DNA from 3 places in the Nocardiopsis sp. CNZ308 genome. Region 1 is predicted to be linked to each of the others. Evidence: riboswitches for the same ligand, from Rfam matches in the RefSeq annotation. Region 1 holds a riboswitch; each other region holds the start of a gene.

The links. Region 1 has a riboswitch for cobalamin ahead of EV372_RS22445 (VWA domain-containing protein). Riboswitches for the same ligand answer to the same signal wherever they lie in the genome.
Region 2: another riboswitch for cobalamin. It lies ahead of metE (5-methyltetrahydropteroyltriglutamate--homocysteine S-methyltransferase); the one in region 1 lies ahead of EV372_RS22445 (VWA domain-containing protein).
Region 3: another riboswitch for cobalamin. It lies ahead of EV372_RS27090 (ABC transporter substrate-binding protein); the one in region 1 lies ahead of EV372_RS22445 (VWA domain-containing protein).

What each region holds. Positions count from the first base shown of each region.
Region 1 covers NZ_SHKJ01000001.1:5,243,805-5,250,945, reverse strand. The annotation lists gene cbiE (bifunctional cobalt-precorrin-7 (C(5))-methyltransferase CbiE/decarboxylating cobalt-precorrin-6B (C(15))-methyltransferase CbiT) at 5-1,504, opposite strand; cobalamin riboswitch at 1,555-1,696, shown strand; gene EV372_RS22445 (VWA domain-containing protein) at 1,731-3,821, shown strand; gene cobO (cob(I)yrinic acid a,c-diamide adenosyltransferase) at 3,821-4,435, shown strand; gene EV372_RS22435 (cobyrinic acid a,c-diamide synthase CobB) at 4,660-6,294, shown strand; gene EV372_RS22430 (winged helix DNA-binding domain-containing protein) at 6,513-7,141, opposite strand, start outside.
Region 2 covers NZ_SHKJ01000001.1:4,238,730-4,245,870, forward strand. The annotation lists gene EV372_RS18290 (polysaccharide deacetylase family protein) at 1-794, opposite strand, end outside; gene EV372_RS18295 (polysaccharide deacetylase family protein) at 1,076-2,665, opposite strand; cobalamin riboswitch at 2,947-3,107, shown strand; gene metE (5-methyltetrahydropteroyltriglutamate--homocysteine S-methyltransferase) at 3,269-5,569, shown strand; gene EV372_RS18305 (DUF3558 domain-containing protein) at 5,651-6,712, opposite strand.
Region 3 covers NZ_SHKJ01000001.1:6,267,312-6,274,452, reverse strand. The annotation lists gene EV372_RS27100 (iron chelate uptake ABC transporter family permease subunit) at 1-386, opposite strand, end outside; gene EV372_RS27095 (iron ABC transporter permease) at 383-1,474, opposite strand; gene EV372_RS27090 (ABC transporter substrate-binding protein) at 1,483-2,529, opposite strand; cobalamin riboswitch at 2,555-2,735, opposite strand; gene EV372_RS27085 (threonine/serine dehydratase family protein) at 2,961-3,920, shown strand; gene EV372_RS27080 (histidine kinase) at 3,994-4,218, opposite strand; gene purB (adenylosuccinate lyase) at 4,431-5,861, opposite strand; gene EV372_RS27070 (sensor histidine kinase) at 6,056-7,141, shown strand, end outside.

The sequences.
Region 1 (7,141 bases):
AGGGTCAGGGCAGCACCGCCAGGAACCACTGGGTGACCGTGCGGGCGGGCGTCCAGCCGGTGAACCCGCCGATGGGCGCGGTGGTCTCGACGGCGATCCGGGTCAGCTCGCCCCCGTGGCGCCGGTGGGCATCGGCGAGCAGCTGCTCGGTCTCCAGCGTCACCCCGTGCACCACGATCCGCCCTCCCGGCCGCAGCGCCCCCAGGCAGGCGTCGAGCACGCCCGGCCGGGTCGCGCCGCCGCCGACGAACACCGCGTCGGGCGCGGGCAGCCCGGCCAGCGCGTCCGGCGCGCGGCCAGTGACCACCTCCAGGCCGGGAACACCGAGGCGGCCCGCGTTGCGGCCGATCCGCGCGGCCCGTTCGGGGTGGGCCTCCACCGCCGTGGCGGTGCAGGAGGGGTGGGCGCGCATCCACTCGATGCCGACCGACCCCGCGCCAGCGCCCACGTCCCACAGGTGCTGGCCCGGCGAGGGAGCCAGGCGGGCCAGCGCCGAGGCGCGCAGGTCGCGCTTGGTGAGCTGCCCGTCGTGTTCGAAGGCGTCGTCGGGCAGCCCCGCGACCAGGCCGTGGCCGGGCGGGCCGAGGAGTTCCAGGGCCAGCACGTGCAGCGGGGGCACCGTGCCGGGAGGTGAGGCGAGCCAGTGGTCGGCGGTGGTCTCCAGGCGCGACTCGGAGTCCGCGCCCAGGTCGCCCAGCACGGTCATCCGGCTGGCGCCGTAGCCCGCGCCGACCAGCAGGGCGGCGACCGCGGCGGGGGTGGCACCGTCGGAGGAGAGCACCAGGACGCGGTGGCCGGGGGCGAGCTGGCGCAGCAGCAGGCGGGGGTCGCGGCCGACCAGGCCCACCACCGCGCAGCGTTCGGCGGGCCAGCCCATGCGGGCGCGGGCCAGGGCGACCGAGGAGACCGCGGGTTCCACCCGCACGGCGTCCGCGCCCAGCAGGTCGATCAGGGTGGTGGCGATACCGGACACCAGGGGGTCGCCGGAGGCCAGCGCCACGGTGGAGGGGCCGACGGGGGAGGCGCTGTCGCTGGCGGCGCCGTCAGCGGAAGCGTCGTCGAGGGAGGCCAGCAGTGGCGGCAGCCCCTCGCGCAGGGGTGAGGGCCAGGCCTGGCGGCGCTGCCGGGGCCGGTCGGGGAGCATCGCCAGGTGCCTGCGCCCGCCCAGGACCGTGTCGGCGGCCAGGACGAGCGCGCGCAGCCGCTCGGGCAGGCCGGACCAGCCCTCCGCGCCGATGCCGACGACGGTGATCCGGTGCCCGGTGGGCGGGGAGGTCCCGTCCTCCCGCGCAGCGGCATCCGGGCGGTGGCGGGTGACGGGAGGAGGCTCCGCGCCGCAGGCGTCCGTTGAGGGTGCACCACTCCCCCGCGCAGCGGCATCCGGGCGGTGGTGGGTGACGGGAGGGGGCTCCGCGCCGCAGGCGTCCGTTGAGGGTGCACCACTCCCCCGCGCAGCGGCATCCGGGCGGTGGTGGGTGACGGGAGGGCGGCTGTCGTCCTTCATTCCCCGGACGCTATCGTGGCGGCAGGCATGAGGTGCCCCAACGGCCCAGCCATCGGAAACGGTGGGGACGGCCGACGGGGAGAATCTGGGAAGCCCGGTGAGACTCCGGCACAGGCCCGCTGCGGTGAACCGAGCCTTCCGTCCAGGAAGGACCCGGCAAGTCCGAAGACCGGCCTCGCGCCCGTCCCTTACCGATGGCGACATGAGCGGGAGCCTCTACATGCCATTGCGGTCACCGCACTACCCCTTTTCCGCGATCGTCGGCTGCGACGCCGAGGAACTCGACGACCTGGGCCTGTCCCTCGTCCTCACCAGCGTCTCCCCGGAGATCGGCGGCGTCCTGGTACGCGGCGAGAAGGGCACCGCCAAGTCCACCGCGGTCCGGGCCCTGGCCTCCCTCCTGCCGCCCGTCGACGTCTACCAGGGCGACCGGTTCTCCGTGGACCCCGCCGACCCGGCGCAGCACTCCCCCGACGGGCCCTTCGGGTCCGGCACCACCGTGGAGAGCCGCCCGGTGCGCCTGGTCGAACTGCCCGTCGGCGCCACCGAGGACCGCGTCCTGGGCTCCCTGCACCTGGAACAGGCCCTCACCCACGGCAGGGTCGCCTACGAACCCGGCCTGCTGGCCCGGGCCCACCGCGGCATCCTCTACGTCGACGAGGTCAACCTCCTGCACGACCACCTGGTCGACCTGCTCCTGGACGCCGCCGCGACCGGCCGGGTCACCGTGGAGCGCGACGGGTTCTCCGTGGAGCACGCGGCCCGGTTCCTGCTCATCGGCACCATGAACCCCGAGGAGGGCGAGCTGCGCCCGCAGCTCTTGGACCGGTTCGGACTCACCGTCGAGGTCGCCGCGCCGTCCGAGCCCGCGGTCCGCGCCGAGGTGGTGCGCAGGCGCATGTCCCACGACGCCGACCCCGCCGCCTTCGCCGGGCGCTACCACGAGGCCGAGAAGGCCCTGGCCGAACGCATCGCGGCGGCCCGGGAGGCGCTGGGCCGGGTGCACCTGTCCGAGGCGGCTCTGCTGAAGATCGCCGAGGTGTGCGCGGCCTACGACGTGGACGGCCTGCGCGCCGACATCGTGACCGCGCGCACGGCGATGGCGCACGCGGCCTGGTCGGGCCGGACCTCGGTCACCCGGGCCGACATCCGCCGCGCCGCCACGCTCGCCCTGCCGCACCGACGACGGCGCAACCCCTTCGACGCGCCGGGACTCGACGAGGAACTCCTGGACCGGATCCTGGGCGACGAGGAACCGCCGCCCGACCCCCCGGAGCCGCCGGGCCCGCGGGGGACCGACGACGACGGTTCCGAAACCCCGTCGGACGCACAGGACCCACAGGACCCCTCCGACAACGCCAGTCCCCCGGACAACGTCGGGGACACCGGGGAAGCCGAGACCTCCGGCGGCGAACAGCCCGACCCGGAGCACTCCCCCGCCTCCGCCGAGCACGCGCCCGAGGACGCCGAGGGCGACTCCCCCGAACCCCGCCCCTCCGGCGCCTCCCCGGCCACCGCCAGGGCCGCCGCCCCCTACCGGACCCGGCTGCTCACCGTGCGGGGCTCCGGAGAGGGCGCCGACGGCAGGCGCAGCCGGGCCGTCGGCACGCGGGGCCGCCGGATCGGCGCCGCCGAGCCCGGCCGGGGCGCGGGCAGCGCGGTCCACCTGGTGGAGACCGTGCGGGCCGCCGCTCTGCGGCCCCAGAACGGCGGCCGACTGCGGCTGCACCCCCGCGACCTGCGCGTCGCGGTCCGCGAGGGCCAGGAGACCAACCTGGTGCTGTTCTGCGTGGACGCCTCCGGCTCCATGGCGGCGCGCAGGCGCATGACCGAGGTCAAGACCGCGATCCTGTCCCTGCTCCTGGACGCCTACCGGCGCCGCGACAAGGTCGGCCTGGTCACCTTCCGGGGACGCGAGGCCGAACTCACGCTGCCGCCGACCCGTTCGGTGGACGTGGCCGCGGCCCGCCTCGACGACCTGCCCGCCGGGGGGCGCACCCCGCTGGCCGAGGGACTGGAGGAGGCGGCCCGCGTCCTGCGCCGCGAGCGGCTGCGGGACCCGAGGCTGCGCCCGCTCCTGGTCGTGGTCACCGACGGACGGGCCACCGGCGGCAAGGGTGCGGTGGGCCGCGCCATGACCGCCGCCGACCACGTCGCCGGGCTGGGCGTGACCACCGTCGTGGTGGACGGGGAGTCCGGGCCGCTGCGCCTGGGCCTGGCCGCCTCCCTGGCCGCCCGCCTGGGCGCCGACCACATGCCCGTCAGCGAGGTCAGCGCCCACGCGCTGGGCACCGCCGTACGAGAGAGGGCCGCCTGATGCCCAAGGGACAGCCGCTCGTCGTCCCCGACGACGGGCTCACCACGCGCCAGCGCCGCAACCAGCCCGTGTTCGCCGTGCACACCGGTGACGGCAAGGGCAAGTCGACCGCCGCGTTCGGCCTCGCGCTGCGCGGCTGGAACCAGGGCTGGCGGATCGGGGTGTTCCAGTTCGTCAAGTCCGCGAAGTGGCGCATCGGCGAGCAGACCGTGCTGGAACGCCTGGGCGAGCTGCACGAGCAGACCGGCGAGGGCGGTCCGGTCGAGTGGCACAAGATGGGTTCGGGCTGGTCGTGGAGCCGCCGCAAGGGCGACGCCGAGGACCACGCGGCGGACGCCGCCGAGGGCTGGGCGGAGATCAGACGAAGGCTCGCCGACCAGACGCACGACCTGCTCATCCTGGACGAGTTCACCTACCCGCTCAACTGGGGCTGGGTCGACGTCGAGGACGTCCTGGCCGCCCTGCGGGACCGCCCCGGCCGCCAGCACGTGGTGATCACCGGCCGCCGCGCCGACCCGCGGCTGCTGGAGGCCGCCGACCTGGTCACCGAGATGACGAAGGTCAAGCACCCCATGGACGCCGGGCGCAAGGGGCAGCGGGGCATCGAGTGGTGACCTCCCGGGGCGCCTCGGAAGGTTCGCGAAGCCGGACGGCAGGGCCCGCGGGGGCCGCCGAGGGGTACGCGGGAGCCGGAGAAGCGGGGGCCCCGGCACCCGCCGGGAAGCGCGGAGGCCGGACGACGGGGTCCCCGGAGCCCGCCGGACCGGCGCCGTCAGCCCGGCCGACGGGACTGCTCCGGCCGACGCCGCGTGCACGGCCGACGGCGCTGCCCCGGCTGATGATCGCCGCGCCCATGACCGGGCAGGGCAAGACCACGGTCGCGACCGGGCTGATGGCGGCGCTGCGCGACGCCGGGTACGCGGTGAGCGGTCACAAGGTGGGGCCGGACTACATCGACCCCGGCTACCACGCCCTGGCCACCGGGCGTCCGGGCCGCAACCTCGACCCGCACCTGGTCGGCGAGGAGCGGGTGGCGCCGCTGCTGCTGCACGGGGCGCGCGGCGCGGACGTCGCCGTCATCGAGGGTGTGATGGGCTTGCACGACGGGCGGCTGGGCACCGACGGGTTCGCCTCGTCCGCGCACGTCGCGGCCCTGACCCGGACACCGGTGGTGCTGGTGGTGGACGTGTCGCGGATGTCGCGTTCGGTGGGCGCACTGGTGGCGGGGATGGCCGCCTACGACCCGGCGGTCGAGGTGGTCGGGGTGATCCTCAACCAGGCGGGTTCGGCGCGCAACGTCGCCGAGATCACCCGGGCCACGCACCTGCCGGTCCTCGGCGTGGTCCACCGCGACGAGCGGCTCGCCAGCCCGTCCCGGCACCTGGGGCTGGTCCCGGCGTCGGAGCGGGCGGAGTCGGCGCGCGTGGTCGAACGGCTCGGGGAGCACGTCGCGCGCCAGGTGGACCTGGACGCGCTGCTCGCGGTGGCCCGCTCCGCGCCCGCGCTGGACGCCCGCCCCTGGGATCCGGCACGGGCACTGGGAACACCCGTTCCGGGGTCCCCGCCCGAGGGCCCGGCACGGGAGGTGTCAGCCCCCGCCACCCCGCTCGGGGTCCGGGTGCGGGCGCGGGAGGCGTCCCGCACTCCCCACGCAGCCCACACAGCCCATGAGCCCCACACGGTTCGTGCCCCTGGCGATCCCGGTGGGCAACACACAGCCCACACCGGCCTCGGACCCCACGAACCCCCTCCGCCCCAGCAAGCGGTGGTCGCAGCCCACACGGACCATGGGCCCCGCACAGCTCGTGTCCCCGGTGATCCTTGCGAGCGCCACACAGCCCAGACCGACCACGGTCCCCATGAGCCCCCAGCGTCGCGGCGGCCGGTGGTCGCGGTGGCGGGCGGCCGGGCCTTCACCTTCCGCTACGCCGAGACCGAGGAACTGCTCACCGCCGCCGGGTGCGAGGTCGTCGCGTTCGATCCGCTGGGCGACACCGCGCTGCCCCCGGGCACCCGGGGCGTCTACCTCGGCGGCGGCTTCCCCGAGGTCTACGCCGGTGAGCTCGCCGCCAACCGCGGCCTGCTGACCCAGCTGCGCGAGGCGGTGCGGGACGGGGTGCCGACCGTCGCCGAGTGCGCGGGTCTGCTCTACCTGGCCGAGTCGCTGGACGGCGAACCCATGGCCGGGGCCGTCCCCGCGCGCGCCCGGATGACGGGGCGGCTCACCCTGCGCTACCCCGAGGCGGTCTCACCGGGGGACACCCTGCTGACCCGGGCCGGGGAACGGGTCACCGGACACGAGTTCCACCGCACCGCCCTGACCCCCGGCGCCCGCGGCGACCTCCCGGCGTGGGAGATCGAGGGAGCGCCGGAGGGCTTCGCCTCACCGACGCTGCACGCCTCCTACCTGCACGTCCACTGGGCCGGGCACCCCCGGCTCGCCGCCCGCTTCGCGGACGCCGTACGCGCCTAGCACCCGTTGCGGCTCCCCCGACGCGTCGCCCCTCCGACGGCCTGCGCCGGACCGGCCACGACCGCCCCCTCGGGGCCACGCCGTGGGCGACCGCGCATCGACGACCCGCCGCCGCCCGGTTCCGGCGTGCGCGGTCGGTGACCGGCGCTGGGCGGGCGCGACGACCGCTCCCCCGGCGGTCGGGAGGTCCAGCCCGCCGCCGGTGCGCCGGGCCGCCCTCACTCCCACGCGGCCCGGGCGGCCCTCATCGCGGGCGACACGTAGCCGGTACCGATGCGGACGCCGTCGAGCCACTCGGTCAGGCGCGCCGCCTCCTCCCCCAGGGCCCGCCGCGTCGCCGTCGACACCGGTTCGAGCAGGTGCACCCGGACCGCGCCGGAGCCGTCCTGCACCCACGTCCCGACCACGCGGCCGTCCGCCCAGGCGGTCGTGCCCGCGTTGCCGCGGTTGTCGAAGAGCTGCTGGCGGTGGGGGCCCAGGTAGAAGTCCCGGCCGCGCCAGCCCATGACGGTCGGGTCCAGCACCGGCAGCAGGGCGACCCACGGGCCCGGGTCGGCCGCCTGGCCGAGGTCGTCGGGCAGGAGCCAACCGGTGGAACCGCCGTCGAGGGAGACCATGACGGCGCCGAGTTCGGCCAGCGCCGTGCGCACCGCCGTCTTGGTGGACCCCAGCCACCAGACGATGTCCTCCTCGGTCCCCGGTCCGAAACTGTGCAGCCAGAGGCGGACGAGCTCCCGGTAGCCCTCGGCGGCGCTCCACCGGGCGGGAACTCCGTCGAGCCAGTGCCCGGTCAGGGTCCAGCGCGGCTGCGAGACCGCGAAGCGGCCGGTGTTGGCACCGCGCACGA
Region 2 (7,141 bases), 1.0 Mb from region 1:
AGGGGCGCGGCCTCCTCGGCGGGCACCACCGCGACCATCCGCCCCGGCTCCGAGGACGGGGGGTGGCCCTCCACGACCGGGGACAGGTGCCCGTCGTCGAACTCCACCACCAGGTCCCCGTCGGCGTTGAACCCCATCGAGTCGTAGGTGCGCATCACCGGGTGCAGTCCCCCCGCGTCCACCGCCTCCTCGTCGGCGAACGAGGCGCGGACGATCCCGTTGAGCTCCCGGAGCGCCGCGTCGTCGGCCAGCAGCTCCGCGGAGTAGGCGGTGCGGCCGGTGGACGCGTCGTACCAGTACGTCCCGTACCCCTGGCGCAGTCCGTGGAAGTCCTCCTCGGTGCGCACCAGGCGCACGCCCAGCACCCCGTTCCCGGCGGCGACCACCTCCCAGTCGACGCCCAGGCTCACCGGGTCCCGGCTGGCGCCCCGGTAGTCCCGCACCTCCTGGTCCACCCGGGCGGCCAGTTCCTCGGCGAAGGCGTCGGCACCCGAGAACACCGGGTAGGCGACGTCGATCGTGAGCCCCTCGGGCCTGTACGGGTGGTCCTCGAAGTCGGAGGCGTCCCCGCGCCACTCGGTGACCCCGTCCCCCGGCTCCGCCGCCACCACCGTGATCAGTTCCGGCTCCTCGCCGCCCCCGGAGGCGATCCCCTCGGTGCCGCACGCGGCCAGGGGCAGGACCAGCGCGGCCAGCGCCGCCCCGGGCCACCGGGTTCTGCGCTCCCACGGCCGGTTCCCCCCGGCCCCGGGACGGGGGGCGGCCTCGTTCGGGTGGATTCGAGTCGACGACAACACCGGACTCCCTCATCCCTCAGCGGGTGGCCAACACGGCTGCTGCTGGGAGCAACATAGGGGACGCCGTCACCCGTCCCGGGGCGGTGACCACATGTGGTCACCGCCCCGGGACGGGCAACGCGCCGGAGACCGGGAACACCCGCGCGGGGCGCCCTTTCCGGCCCCACCCGGTGCCCCGCACGGCTCTTCGTCCCGTGCGTCCCACCGGCCGCGGCCCCGAAGCCCTCCCGGGGCCATCCTCACCCGGGACCGCCCGCCGAGCCGTGACGCCGCGCCCTTCAGGCCCCCTCGGAAGCCTCCTCGGCCCCATCGGCGGGCTCACCGGCCTCCTCGGAGGGGTCGGCGCCCTCCTCCGGGGCGTCGGGGACCCCGTCCATGTGGCTCTGGCCGGGGGTCGTGGTCCCCAGCAGCTGGGACACCGTGACCATGGTGTACCCCTGCTCGTCCAGTTCCCGGATGGCCGTGCGGGAGGCGTCGACGGTGGTGCCGTGGATGTCGTGCATGAGGATGATCGCCCCGTCCGAAGCGCCCTCCAGCACCCGGTCGTGGATCACCGAGGCCTTGCGGTCCTTCCAGTCGAGGGTGTCCACGCTCCACAGGATCTGGGCCAGGCCCATGTCCTCGGTCACCGAGGCCACGCCCTCGTCGGTCGAGCCGTAGGGCGGGCGCATGAGGTCCATGGTGTAGCCGGTCTCGCGGTACACCAGCGCCTGCACGACGTCCAGGTCCGCGCGCACCCCTCCCGCGCCCAGACCGGCCAGGTCGGGGTGGTTCAGGGTGTGGTTGGCGATCTCGTGCCCCTCAGCATAGGCGCGCCGCACCGTGTGCGGGTGCTCCATGACGGGGTTGCCGGTGACGAAGAACGTGGCCCGCGCGTCGTACTCGGCGAGGACGTCCAGCAGTTCGGGGGTGCGCTCGCCGGGGCCGTCGTCGTAGGTCAGCGCCACGCACGTGGTTTCGGGGTCGGAGCAGTCGACGTCGGGGTCCACCGCGGGCACCTGTCCGGGCACGGCGCCCTCCTCCTGGCCGTCCTTGTCGGCCCGGGGCGGGGCGGCGATGGAGAAGTCCTCCACGCCCACGGTCGCGGCGTCGCGCACGCGCAGGCCCAGCTCGGACAGCAGGCCCTCGGCCTCACCGGCGGCGACCACCGCGCGCGTGCGGCCCTCCTCCGCCGGGGCCACCTGCCCGGCGTCGAACTCCACGATCAGGTCCCCGTCGGGGTTGAAGCCCACCGAGTCGTACAGGGAGCTGATCGGGTGGATGACGCCGGGGTCGGCCGGGCCCTCCCCGTCCTCCCCGCTTCCGACGGCGCCGCGCACCAGGCCGTTGAGCTCCTCCAGCTGCTCCTGGCCGCCGACCAGCGCGGCGGAGGGGTGGTGTGCCGCGGTCCCGGTGTCGTACCAGTAGGTGGTGTACCCCTCCCGGGACCCCTCGGAGTCGGTCTCCACCCGGGTCACGCGGACCCCCAGCAGGCCGTCGCGCGCCGCGGTCAGGTTCCACCCCGCCTCGAAGGAGACCGCGCCGGGGTTGGCGGCCTCGAAGGCGTGCACCTCGTCGGTCAGCTCACGCTCCAGGAAGTCGGCCAGCGGCTCGGCGTTGGGGATCACCGGGTAGGTCACCGCGACGGAGATCTCCCCGTCGTAGGGCAGCTCGGCCTCCTCCACGCCCGCCACCGCGGCCGGGTCCACCTCGGTGAGCCCGTCGGGCTCACCGGAGGCCGGGGGCGGCGGCTCGCTCTCGGAGACCGGCGCTTCGTGCGTCCGCGGCCCGGGCTCGGGCTCTCCGGAGGAGCGGGTGGCCAACAACACCATGCCCGCCAGGACCGCCAGGGCTACCACGACCGTGATCAGGGGGTGGTCCGGTGCCATGGCGAGGCGGGACTGCTTACTCACGAGGGAATCTCCACGTTCATCGCTCAGACGAACGTCCGCGGGGAGCAGAGGGGAGCTCACCCGCGCAACGCTTGACTTCGTGTGTGACGCCGGCCGAAGGACGGGGGTTCTCACCGTTCGGGCCGGGCGCATGGGGCCGCACGCCGGGTGCAGGGGCGAAGGGGGCCCTCCCTATACTTGCAGCCGTGGAAGGTACATGATCCACCCCCGCGTCCCGGGCCCGGCCCGGAACGGGCGGGGCGGAACCATGTCGCAAGAGGGAACCCGGTGTGAGTCCGGGACTGCCCCGCAGCGGTATGGGGGAACGAACGTCGCCATGAGCACTGGTAGTGCCGGTCGCGGAGACCGCACACCGGGAAGCGGCGGCCAGTAGGAGGAGCGGTGTCGACACCGCCCGCGCCCCCGAGTCCGAAGACCTGCCTCCACCCGGCGACGCACCCGCGGCGCCGGTGGTCCCGCGCCCCGAGGGAGGGCCGGAGGCGGTGGCAGGTCCGGTGCGCGCCCGCGGCGCGTCCGCCGGCGTGCCCGCCCTCTCCTCCTCGCGGCCGGTACCCGGCTTTCGACGAGGGAGAGAAGCTCATGACCACGACCCCCGCGCCGTCCGCGGCCCCGGGCGGACCACGCCCCTCCGTGCGCTCGACAGTGCACGGCTACCCGCGCATCGGCCCCGCCCGCGAGCTCAAGCGCGCCTGCGAGTCCCACTGGAGGGGCCGCACCACCGCCCGCGAACTGGACGCGGTCGCCGCCGGGCTGCGCCTGGGCGTCTACGCCCAGCTGCGCGAGGCCGGTGTCGACGACATCCCCTCCAACACGTTCTCCTACTACGACCACGTGCTGGACACCGCTGTCCTGTTCGACCTGGTCCCCTCCCGCTTCGCCCCTCCCGCCGCGGCGCCGGACCGCGAGGAGGAGCTGCGCCGCTACTTCGCGCTCGCCCGCGGCGAACAGGGCGCCCCGCCGCTGGAGATGACCAAGTGGTTCGACACGAACTACCACTACCTGGTCCCCGAGCTCTCGCCCGGCAGCCGTCCCCGCCTGGTGGGTGACAAGCCCGTCGCCGAGTTCCGCGAGGCCGCCGAGGCGGGTTTCCACACCCGCCCGGTCCTGGTCGGTCCGCTCACCTTCCTGATGCTGGCCAAGCCCGCCGACGGCGCCCCCGAGGGCTGGGAACCCGTCCAGCTGCTCGACCAGCTCCTGGAGGCCTACGTCCAGCTGTTCGGCGACCTGCGGGCCGCGGGCGCCACCGAGGTCCAGTTGGACGAGCCGATCCTGGCCACCGACGAGGGCCGCGCCGCCGTCGGCCACCTGGAGCGCGCCTACCAGCACCTGGGCGCGGTCACCGACCGCCCCTCCCTGCTGGTGTCCACCTACTTCGGCTCCATCGGCTCCGCCGCCCTGCGCGTCCTCAAGGACTCCGCGGTCGAGGCGGTCGGCCTGGACCTGGTCACCGACGACGAGGGCGTGGACGACCTGGTGCGGGTCTCCGGCCTGGGCGCCACCCGCCTGGTCGCGGGCGTGGTGGAGGGGCGCAACGTCTGGCGCACCGACATCCCGGCCGCCGTCGCCGTGCTCGGCACCCTGCTCGCCCTCACCGACGAGCTGACCGTGAGCACCTCCTGCTCCCTGCTGCACGTGCCCCTGGACCTGGACGCCGAGACCTCCCTGGCCCCCGAGCTGCGCGGGTCCCTGGCCTTCGCCAGGCAGAAGGCCCAGGAGACGGCCCTGCTCGGCCGCGTGCTGTCCGAGGGGTCCGAGGCCGAGCACACCGGACGGGGCGGCGTCCGTCCCCCCGCCTTCACCGACGCGCGCGTGCGCGCCCGCCTCGACGCCCTGGGCCCGGACGCCTACGAGCGCCCGCGGGAACGCGGCAGGCCCACCGACACCCCGCTCACCACGACCACCATCGGATCCTTCCCCCAGACCGCCGAGCTGCGCCGCGCCCGCGCCGCGCACCGCAGGGGGGAGCTGGCGGAGGACGCCTACAAGGCCGTCCTGCGAGAGGAGATCGACCGGGTCGTCGCGCTCCAGGAGGAGATCGGCCTGGACGTGCTCGTGCACGGCGAGCCCGAGCGCAACGACATGGTCCAGTACTTCGCCGAGCAGCTGGAGGGCTACGCCACCACCGAGAACGGCTGGGTGCAGTCCTACGGTTCGCGGTGCGTGCGCCCGCCGATCCTGTTCGGCGACGTCTCGCGCCCCGAGCCGATGACGGTCGAGTGGACCGCCTACGCCCAGTCGCGCACCGACAAGCCGGTCAAGGGCATGCTGACCGGCCCGGTCACCATGCTCGCCTGGTCGTTCGTGCGCACCGACCAGCCGCTGGCCGAGACCGCACGCCAGGTGGCCCTGAGTCTGCGCGACGAGGTCGCCGACCTGGAGCGCGCCGGGATCCGCCACATCCAGGTGGACGAGGCGGCCCTGCGCGAACTGCTGCCGCTGCGCTCGGAGCACCGGGCGCGGTACCTGGACTGGGCGGTGGGCTCCTTCCGCCTGGCCACGTCGGGGGTGTCGCCGTCCACGACCATCCACACGCACATGTGCTACTCGGAGTTCGGGCTGATCGTCGGCGGCATCGAGGCGCTGGACGCCGACGTCACCAGCGTGGAGGCCGCCCGCTCGCGCATGGAGCTGGTGCGGGACCTGGGCGAGCGGGGCTACGGGCGCGGGATCGGCCCGGGCGTGTACGACATCCACTCCCCGCGGGTGCCCTCGGTGGAGGAGATCGAGGGGTCGCTGCGGCTGGCGGTCGCGCACATCGACGCCCGGAACCTGTGGGTGAACCCCGACTGCGGCCTCAAGACGCGCGGTTACGCCGAGGCCGAACAGGCCCTGCGCAACATGGTCGAGGCGGCCCGCCGGGTGCGCGCCGACCTTCCGTGAGCCCTGCCACCGGGGGCTGAAACGCGGGAGGGGGCCGCGGCGCACGCCGCGGCCCCCTCGTGCCGTGTCCGGTCAGCCCCCTCAGGCGCCGACCAGGGCCAGCGCCTCGGCGCCGGCGTTGAGCATGATCTCCTCGACGTTGTCGGGCATGACCAGGTCCTCGGCGGAGGCGTCCTCGGTGAAGGGCGGGTGCATCTGGTACTGGACCTGGATGTTGAGGTTGGCGGTGCGGATCACCAGCGTGGCCTCGGGGATGTCCTCACCCAGGAAGTCGTACTTGGTGAGGACGTAGTGGGCCTCGTCGCCGAGGTCCACCTCCTTGTCCTCCTCCACGTTCGCGGCGTCGTAGAAGGTGTTGTAGTCACCCTCGCCCCGGAGCTCCTGGACCGCGGTCTGGAAGTCGGTGGTGGCGGCCTCGACGGAGTCGGCGGCGGAGTAGGGGACCTGGTAGCTGATCTCGAACATCGCGTAGCTCTCGGCCGGGTTGCCCTCCGGGGCGGCGCCTTCCAGGCTCTCGCAGTAGGAGTTGTTGTCCTGGACGTACTTGTCGCCCTCGTCCTGGATCAGGAAGTCGGAGAGCACCTGGTCGGTGAAGGCCTGGCAGGGCTCGGAGGGGACGGCGTAGGGGGGCTCGCCCGCGGGGGCCGCCTCGGGGGCGGGCGCGGTCGTCTCACCGCCGCCGGTGGTCGCCTCCGTGCTCGGGGCGGGCTCGGGTTCGGGGGAGACGGTCTGCTGTCCGCCGTTGTTGGTGACGAGCACGACCAGAACGGCGATGACCAGGACGACGATCACGGCGCCGCCGCCGATCACGACCCACAGGCCCGCCTTGCTGCCGCCGCCCTGGGGCTGCTGCGGCGCGGGGGCGTACCCGGGACCTCCGGGACCGCCGCCGTAGGGCGGCTGGCCGCCCGCGTACATCTGCTGGTCCTGGGGGCCGGGGAAACCCGCGGGGCCGCCGCCGTAGGGCGGCTGGCCGCCGGTGCCGGGGTCACCGTAGGGGCCGCCGTGGGGCGGCTGTCCTCCGGTGTTGGGGTCACCGTAGGGGGCGCCGTGGGGCGGGCCGTAGGGCGGCTGGCCCCCACTGTTGTCCCCACCGCCGTATGGGTTCTGCGGCGGCTGGTTGTATGGTCCGTTTTCGCTCATGGCTCCCCTCGCCCGTGTGTGATGACCGTGTTGTCTGGGACGCGTGTGTGCGCCGTTGGGTTCTCACGACTTCCCGTGCCGCCCCGGGAGGGGCACGGTGGCCGTGTGGGGGAGGCGCACCTGTCGCCACTGCCGTCCCGCGGGCGAGGGCGGGGGAGTGGGCGGGCGTTCCCCGCCTCCATGCGGAGGTTGCGGTGGACCGGGGGACCGGCCACCGGGGGCGGTGGCCGGGCGGAGCCGAAGGCGTCCTTCGGTCCGGGCCGGGACGTGTGCATCCTAGCTGTGAGTGGTGTCCCCTGGGCAGGTCAGACCGGGGGTAGCAGGGTGAATCGTCACTGTTTTGTGTCGGTTGTGCAGGAACTCATCCCGCACGTGACGCAATCGTGACGCCGTTCCCCGCGCGGTCGCGCCCCGCGCGGGGTAATGGGG
Region 3 (7,141 bases), 1.0 Mb from region 1:
ACGATGGCGAGCACCGCCGCCGTCGTCGCGCCCGCGCTGACCCCGATGACGTCCGGGCTGACCAGCGGGTTGTGCGCCAGCCGTTGCAGCAGCGCCCCCGAGAGCGCCAGCGCGGCGCCCACACCCAGCGCGGTGAGCACACGCGGCAGCCGCATCTCCACCACCACGTGCGTCACCATCACCCCGGCACGGCCGGTGAGCGCGTCCACCACCTCGCCCACACCCAGCTCGAAGTCCCCCAGGGTCAGCGAGACCAGGGCCACCGCCGAAGCCAGGGCGGTGAGCAGGCCGCCGAGCAGTACCGCGGGCCAGTACACCCGCACCGACAGTCCGCCCAGGCGGGCCGCCCCCGTCCGGGGGCCCAGGACCCCGGAGCGCGCCGTCACGGCCCCGTCACCCTTCGCCCGCGCACCAGGAGGACGAAGAACGGCGCACCGATGAGAGCGGTGAGGACGCCGACCTGCAACTCCTCCGGACGCGCCACCACCCGGCCCGCGACGTCGGCCGCCAACAACAGGACGGGCGCCAGCACCGCCGACCAGGGCAGCACCCAGCGGTGGTCGGGGCCGACCAGGACCCGCGCCGCGTGCGGCACGGCGACGCCGACGAAGCCGATCGGACCGGCCACGGCCGTCGCCGTTCCCGCCAGGAGCACCACCGCCAGGGCGCTCGCCCCGCGCACCAGCCACAGCCGTGTCCCCAGGGAGCGGGCCAGCTCGTCGCCGAGCGCCACCGCGTTCAGGGACCGGGCCACCGCCACCGCCGTCACCAGCCCGGCGGCCAGGAACGGCAGCGCCTGGAGCAGCGCCGCGCCGTCGGCGCCCGCCAGCGAGCCCACCACCCAGAACCGGTACTCGTCCAGGCTCGCGCGGTCGCGCAGGACGATCGCCGAGGTCAGCGAACCCAGCAGGGCCGAGACCGCGGCTCCGGCGAGCGTGAGCCTGACCGGACCGCCGCCCTCCCGGCCCAGCGACCCCACGGCGTAGACCGCGCAGACCGCCGCCGCGGCGCCCACGAAGGCGAAGCCGACGTAGCCCAGCAGCGCGGACACCCCGAACACGCTGATCGCGAGGACCGCCGCCAGGGAGGCGCCCGCGTTGATGCCGAGGACGCCGGGGTCGCCGAGGGGGTTGCGGGTCACCCCCTGCGCCAGGACCCCGGACACGCCCAGGGCCGTGCCGACCGCCAGCCCGGCCAGGGTGCGCGGCACACGCAGGTGCCGCACGACCAGGTCGGTGTCCGAACCGGTGAAACCGGCGTAGGCGAGGTACACGTCGGCCACGGACAGCCGCTCGTAGCCGACCAGGACCGACGCCAGCAGGGCCGCGGCCAGGACCAGCAGCGCCACCGCCAACCCGGCGACGCGGGCGCGGGCACTGACGAGCACCCCGGGACCGTCGGCCGCGGCCCGCAGCCGGCGCCGGACTCCCGAGGGCACGGTCGTCACGGGCCTCTCCGCCACACGGGGGGCCATCGGCCCGCCTACCCGAACAGGCCGGGGTGCAGGATCCGGGCGACCGTCTCCACCGCGGCCGCGCTGCGCACACCCGCGGAGCGGTCGGCGAAGGTGAACTCCTCCACCTGCTCCTCGGTGACCGCGGTCAGGTTGGCCAGCACGGGATCGGCCGTGATCCGCTCCACGTCCGGGGCGGCGTCGGCGGCGGTCATCCGCGCGTCGCAGCACACGTCGACCAGGATGAAGTCGGGGTCGCGCGCGATCACGTCCTCGACGGCCACGTCGTGGTTGCGCCCGCCGTCCAGGTCGGCGAAGGCGTTGACGCCTCCGGCCAGGCGGATGATCTCGGTGGAGAAGTCCTGCCCGCCGGCCACCCGGAACCCCTGGTCGCTGGGGCGGCCGACCATCACCGAGGGCCGGTCCTCCTCGGGCACGCCGCCCTCCAGGGCCTCGGTGACCCCGCCTATCGTGCCCTCCATGTGCGCGATGACCTCCTCGGCGCGCTCGCGCGCGCCGAACAGGGCGCCCAGGTCCCGCAGGTCGGCGTAGACGTTGTCCATCGTCACCGAGGCCGGGTCGATGGTCGCGTCGGTGCGCCCGTCCCCGCTCGGGCACAGCGGCGCCGGGATCCAGCTGCCGATGCCCAGCTCGCCCAGGGAGGCCCGCGTACCGAGGTTCTCGTCGGTGAACACGTCGTTGAACCCGGCGAGCACGAAGTCGGGCCCGTGGCTGAGCAGTTCCTCCCGGCTGGGCAGGTTGGGGTAGTACTCCTGCCCGGCCTGGGCGTCGGCGTACTCCTCCAGGACGGCGGCGTCCAGGAACGCCGTCCCCACCAGGCGGTCGCTGAGGCCCAGCGCGTGGGCGGTCTCGATGGCGGGCTGGTAGGCGGCGAACACCCGTTCCGGCGGGCTGTCCGCGGCCACGTCGACGCCGCAGTTGCGGATCGTCTCCCCGGCGGCCTCGGGGGAGGGGGCGGCGGAACCCCCGCCGCAGGCGGTCGTGGCCAGGAGCAGGGCGAGGGCGGCGCAGGCGGGCAGGCGGTACCGGACCGCGCGTGTCCCGGTGGGCTTCATCGAACAAACCATCCTTCGTGGTCTGATGACGCGGACGGTCGCAGCCGGTCTCCTGGCTCCCGGAGTCGGGCTCTCGCCCCGCGCCGCTCCCCCTTCCCGGGCCGTGTCCGGCCCGGTGGCGTGTGGGAGGCGCCCTCCGGTCACAGTGGCGAGGACCGCGCCGGACTTCCACCGGCTTCCCGTGCACTGCGACGTCGACGATATGGACTTGTGCTGACAGTCAACGGGCCACGGTAGTGCACGCGGGTCCCCTCCGCGAGACCCGCTCCCCTCCCGACCGACGGCCGGACCCCCGTGAGCCGCCCGACCGGAGGGGGGGAGGACCCGGCGGGGCGGGAGCCCCGCGCCGTGGCCCGCACGGCCGCCGCACCCGGACCGGGCGGGGCACCGTCCGGACGCGTGGCCGGGCCGGGACCGGGCATAGAGGGCCCATGGAACTGATCACGGTGGAGGACGTCCGCGCCGCCCGGGAACGCCTGCGCGGGGAGGTGGTGCGCACCCCGCTGACGGCGGGCCCCGCCGGAGGGCCGCCGTTCCTGCTCAAGCCCGAGAGCCTCCAGCCCACCGGGGCCTTCAAGCTGCGCGGCGCCACCAACGCCGTCGCCCTGCTCGACCCCGGCCAGCGCCGGAGCGGTGTGGTGACCCACTCCTCGGGCAACCACGGCCAGGCGCTCGCCCACGCCGCCGCCCGGCACGGGGTGCCCTGCACCGTCGTCGTCCCCGAGGGCGCGCCCGGGGTGAAGGTCGACCGCATGCGCGCCCTGGGCGCCCGCATCGTCATGGTCGCCCCCCGGGAGCGGGAGGCCACCGCCCGGCGGCTCCGGGACGAGGAGGGGCTCGCCCTCGTCCCGCCCTTCGACGACCCGCGCGTCATCGCGGGCCAGGGCACGGTCGGCCTGGAGGTCCTGGAGCAGTCGCCCGAGGTGGCGACCGTCGTCGTGCCCGTGGGCGGAGGCGGTCTGGCCTCGGGGGTGGCCACCGCCGCGCTGGCCGCCGCGGGCCCGCGCCGCGTCCGCGTCGTGGGGGTGGAACCCGAACTGGCCGCCGACGCCGCCGAGAGCCTGCGCACCGGAAGCCTGGTCACCTGGCCGCCCGAGCGCACCCACCGCACCATGGCCGACGGGGTGCGCGTGTGCCTGTCCGAGCTGACCTTCGCCCACCTGCGCGCCCGCCTGGACGGGGTCGTCACCGTGACCGAGGAGGAGATCGCCCGCGCCGTCGCCGCCCTCGCCCACGGGGCGCGCCTGGTCGCCGAGCCCAGCGGGGCCCTGGCCGCCGCCGCGGTCCTGGCGGGCCGGGTGCCCACCGCGCCCGGCCGCCCGCAGGAGACGGTCGCGGTCGTCTCGGGGGGCAACGCCGACCCGGAGCTGTTCGCCCGCCTGGTGGCGTGAGCCGCGCGACCGTGCGGGGCGGAGGCCGTCCGCCGCAGGTCGGGGGCGCCGCCCCGCCGGGGCGGCGCCGGTGTCAGGCTCGGGAGCCCCCGCCGCCGGTGGGCCCGCTCCCGTTCACGCGCTGCCGCTCGCCGGCGCGCGCCGCCACGGGGTCGTCGCGTCCGGCGGCGCGCGCGGCACGGTCCTCGCGGCGGCGCATGGCCATGTCCGACAGGGCGGCCAGACCGAAGGCGATGACGACGGCGGCGACGATCAGCACGGTCCACAGCGCGGTACCGAAGGAATCGGGGTCGATCATGGGTGCTCCGAGGGGATCGGGGGTTGGACGTGCCGACAGCCCAACCGTAATAGGTGTTAACTTTCGGGCCGAGCGTCAGCGGCGGTGAACTGGGTCATACGCGCGCCACCGCGCGCCCGCCCGCAGCACGTCCGTCCGCCGCACATGGCGAGGGGTCCGGGACGGCGCCGCGGCACCGTCCCGGACCCCTCGCCAGGCGGATCCGGATCCCCTTACAGGATCGAACCGGGGGAGTAGGCGGCCGCCTCCGGGTGCGCGGCCACGATCGCGTCGATCCGCCCCACCACGGCGGCCACCTGGTCGGCGGCGGCGCCGGTGAAGGTGATCCGGTCGGCCAGCAGCGCGTCCAGCTCCTCGCGGCCGAGCGGGAAGCGCTCGTCCTCGGCCAGGCGGTCCAGCAGCCGGTTGCCCGCACCCTCCTGGCGCATGGCCAGGGCCGAGCCCACCGCGTGCTCCTTGATCAGCTCGTGGGCGGTCTCGCGGCCCACCCCGGCGCGCACCGCGGCCATGAGCATCTTGGTCGTGGCCAGGAACGGCAGGTAGCGGTCGAGCTCGGCGGAGACCACCGCGGGGAAGGCCCCGAACTCGTCCAGCACCGTCAGCATCGTCTCCACCAGCCCGTCGAAGGCGAAGAACGCGTCCGGCAGGGCCACCCGGCGCACCACCGAGCAGGACACGTCGCCCTCGTTCCACTGGTCCCCGGCCAGCTCACCGGCCATGGACGCGTACCCGCGCAGGATCACGGTCAGCCCGTTGACCCGCTCGCACGAGCGCGTGTTCATCTTGTGCGGCATGGCCGAGGAGCCCACCTGGCCCTCGGCGAACCCCTCGGTGACCAGCTCGTGCCCGGCCATCAGGCGGATCGTCTTGGCCAGCGACGAGGGACCGGCGGCCAGCTGCACCAGCGCGGTCAGCACCTCGAAGTCCAGCGAGCGCGGGTAGACCTGGCCCACGCTGGTGAAGCGCCGCTCGAACCCGAGGTGGGAGGCCACCTCGTCCTCCAGCGCGCTGAGCGCGGCCCGGTCCCCGCCCAGCAGGTCCAGCATGTCCTGCGCGGTGCCCACCGGGCCCTTGATCCCGCGCAGCGGGTAGCGGGAGATCAGCTCCTCCAGCCGCCCGTGGGCGACCAGCACCTCGTCGGCGATCGACGCGAACCGCTTGCCGAGCGTCGTGGCCTGCGCCGCCACGTTGTGGGAGCGGCCCGCCATCACCGTCTCGCCGTACTCGGCCGACAGCCTCCCCAGCCGCGCCAGCAGAGCCACCACCCGGTCGCGGGCCAGCAGCAGGCTGTCGCGCACCTGGAGCTGCTCGACGTTCTCGGTCAGGTCGCGCGAGGTCATGCCCTTGTGCACGTGCTCGTGCCCGGCGAGGGCGTTGAACTCCTCGATGCGGGCCTTGACGTCGTGGCGGGTGACCCGCTCGCGCTCGGCGATGGAGGCCAGGTCCACCTGCTCCAGGACCTTCTCGTAGTCCTCGACCACACCGGCCGGGACGTCCACGCCCAGACGCGCCTGGGCGCGCAGCACGGCCAGCCACAGCCGCCGCTCGGCGACCACCTTGTACTCGGGGGACCACAGCCGGGTCAGCTCCGCGGACGCGTAGCGGGCAGCCAGGACATCAGGGATCAGCGGTTTCGCACTCACGTCGTCCGACCCTATCGTCCTGAGCTGCGGCGCACGCGCGGCCACTCCCCCCGAACGCCCCGAGAGCGGACCGGCGGCGACGCGGGGCGGTCGGCGAACGCCCGGATCCGGGGCCGGAAGGTAGGGCCAGCCCCACCCCCGACCCGGTGGCGCAGCCGGTTCCGGCCTGCGCCGGGCCTGTCTAACGTTGTCCCATGACCACTCCCGCGGAGCCCCCGAACGCGCCGCGCGCCCTGTTCCAGGCGCTCGCGACGAGGCGTTTCCTGCTCACCTCCTGGCCCTGGCGCGGCCTCGCCTACAGCGGCAGCACCGTCCTGGTGGCCTCCGTCCTGTTCTTCGTCGCCTCGCCCGTCCTGGCCCCCTGGGCGGCGCTGTTCATGGCCTGGACCGGAGGGATCGAGGTCTCCGCCGACTACGGCGGGATCGTGCTGGTGCTGGCCCTGTGCCTGGCATTGACGTTCCTGTTCGGCCCGCTGGTCGCCATCCCCCTGGGCGCGCTGGAGCGCTGGCGCCTGGGCCTGGTCGGGGGCGGCCCCCGCGAGAGCGGGCACCGCGAACCGGTCCCCGGGCTGTGGGGGTGGGTGCGCACCCGCTACACCGAGGCCGCCACCTGGCGGGAGGTGGCCTACGCGGGGCTGATGCTCCTCCTGGCGGGGGTCAACGCCATGCTCACCGGCTTCCTGCTGCTGCTCGTGATCGTCCTGGCCTCCGGCCCGCTCCTGCTGGACGACAGCCCCGGCTCCGTCGTCGACCTCGGCCCCGTGAGGCTCACCTCCAGCGCCGAGGCGATGCCCTACACCCTCCTGGCCCCGCTGCTGCTGGTCGTCCTGCTCTACGTGTCGGCGGCCCTGGCGTGCCTGCACGCCCTGCTGGCCCGCGCCCTGCTGGTCGGCCCGCCCAAGGGGGTCCTGCACGCCGAACTCAACCAGGTCACCGAGTCGCGGGCCCGCCTGGTCAACGCCTTCGAGTACGAGCGCAGGCGCATCGAACGCGACCTGCACGACGGCGCCCAGCAGCGCCTGGTCGCCCTGTCCATGGACCTGGGCGTGGCCCGCCTGGACCTGGAGGAGGGCAGCGAGGCCGACCAGCGCGTGGTCGCCGCCCAGGCCAAGGCCGACGAGCTCATCACCGAGCTGCGCGAGCTGGTGCGCGGCATCCATCCCCGGGTCCTCACCGACCGGGGGCTGTCCGCCGCCCTGGAGGAGCTGGCCGACCGCTGCCCCGTGCCCGTGACGGTGCACGCGCGGATCGGCGGACGCCTGCCCGCGCACGTGGAGGGC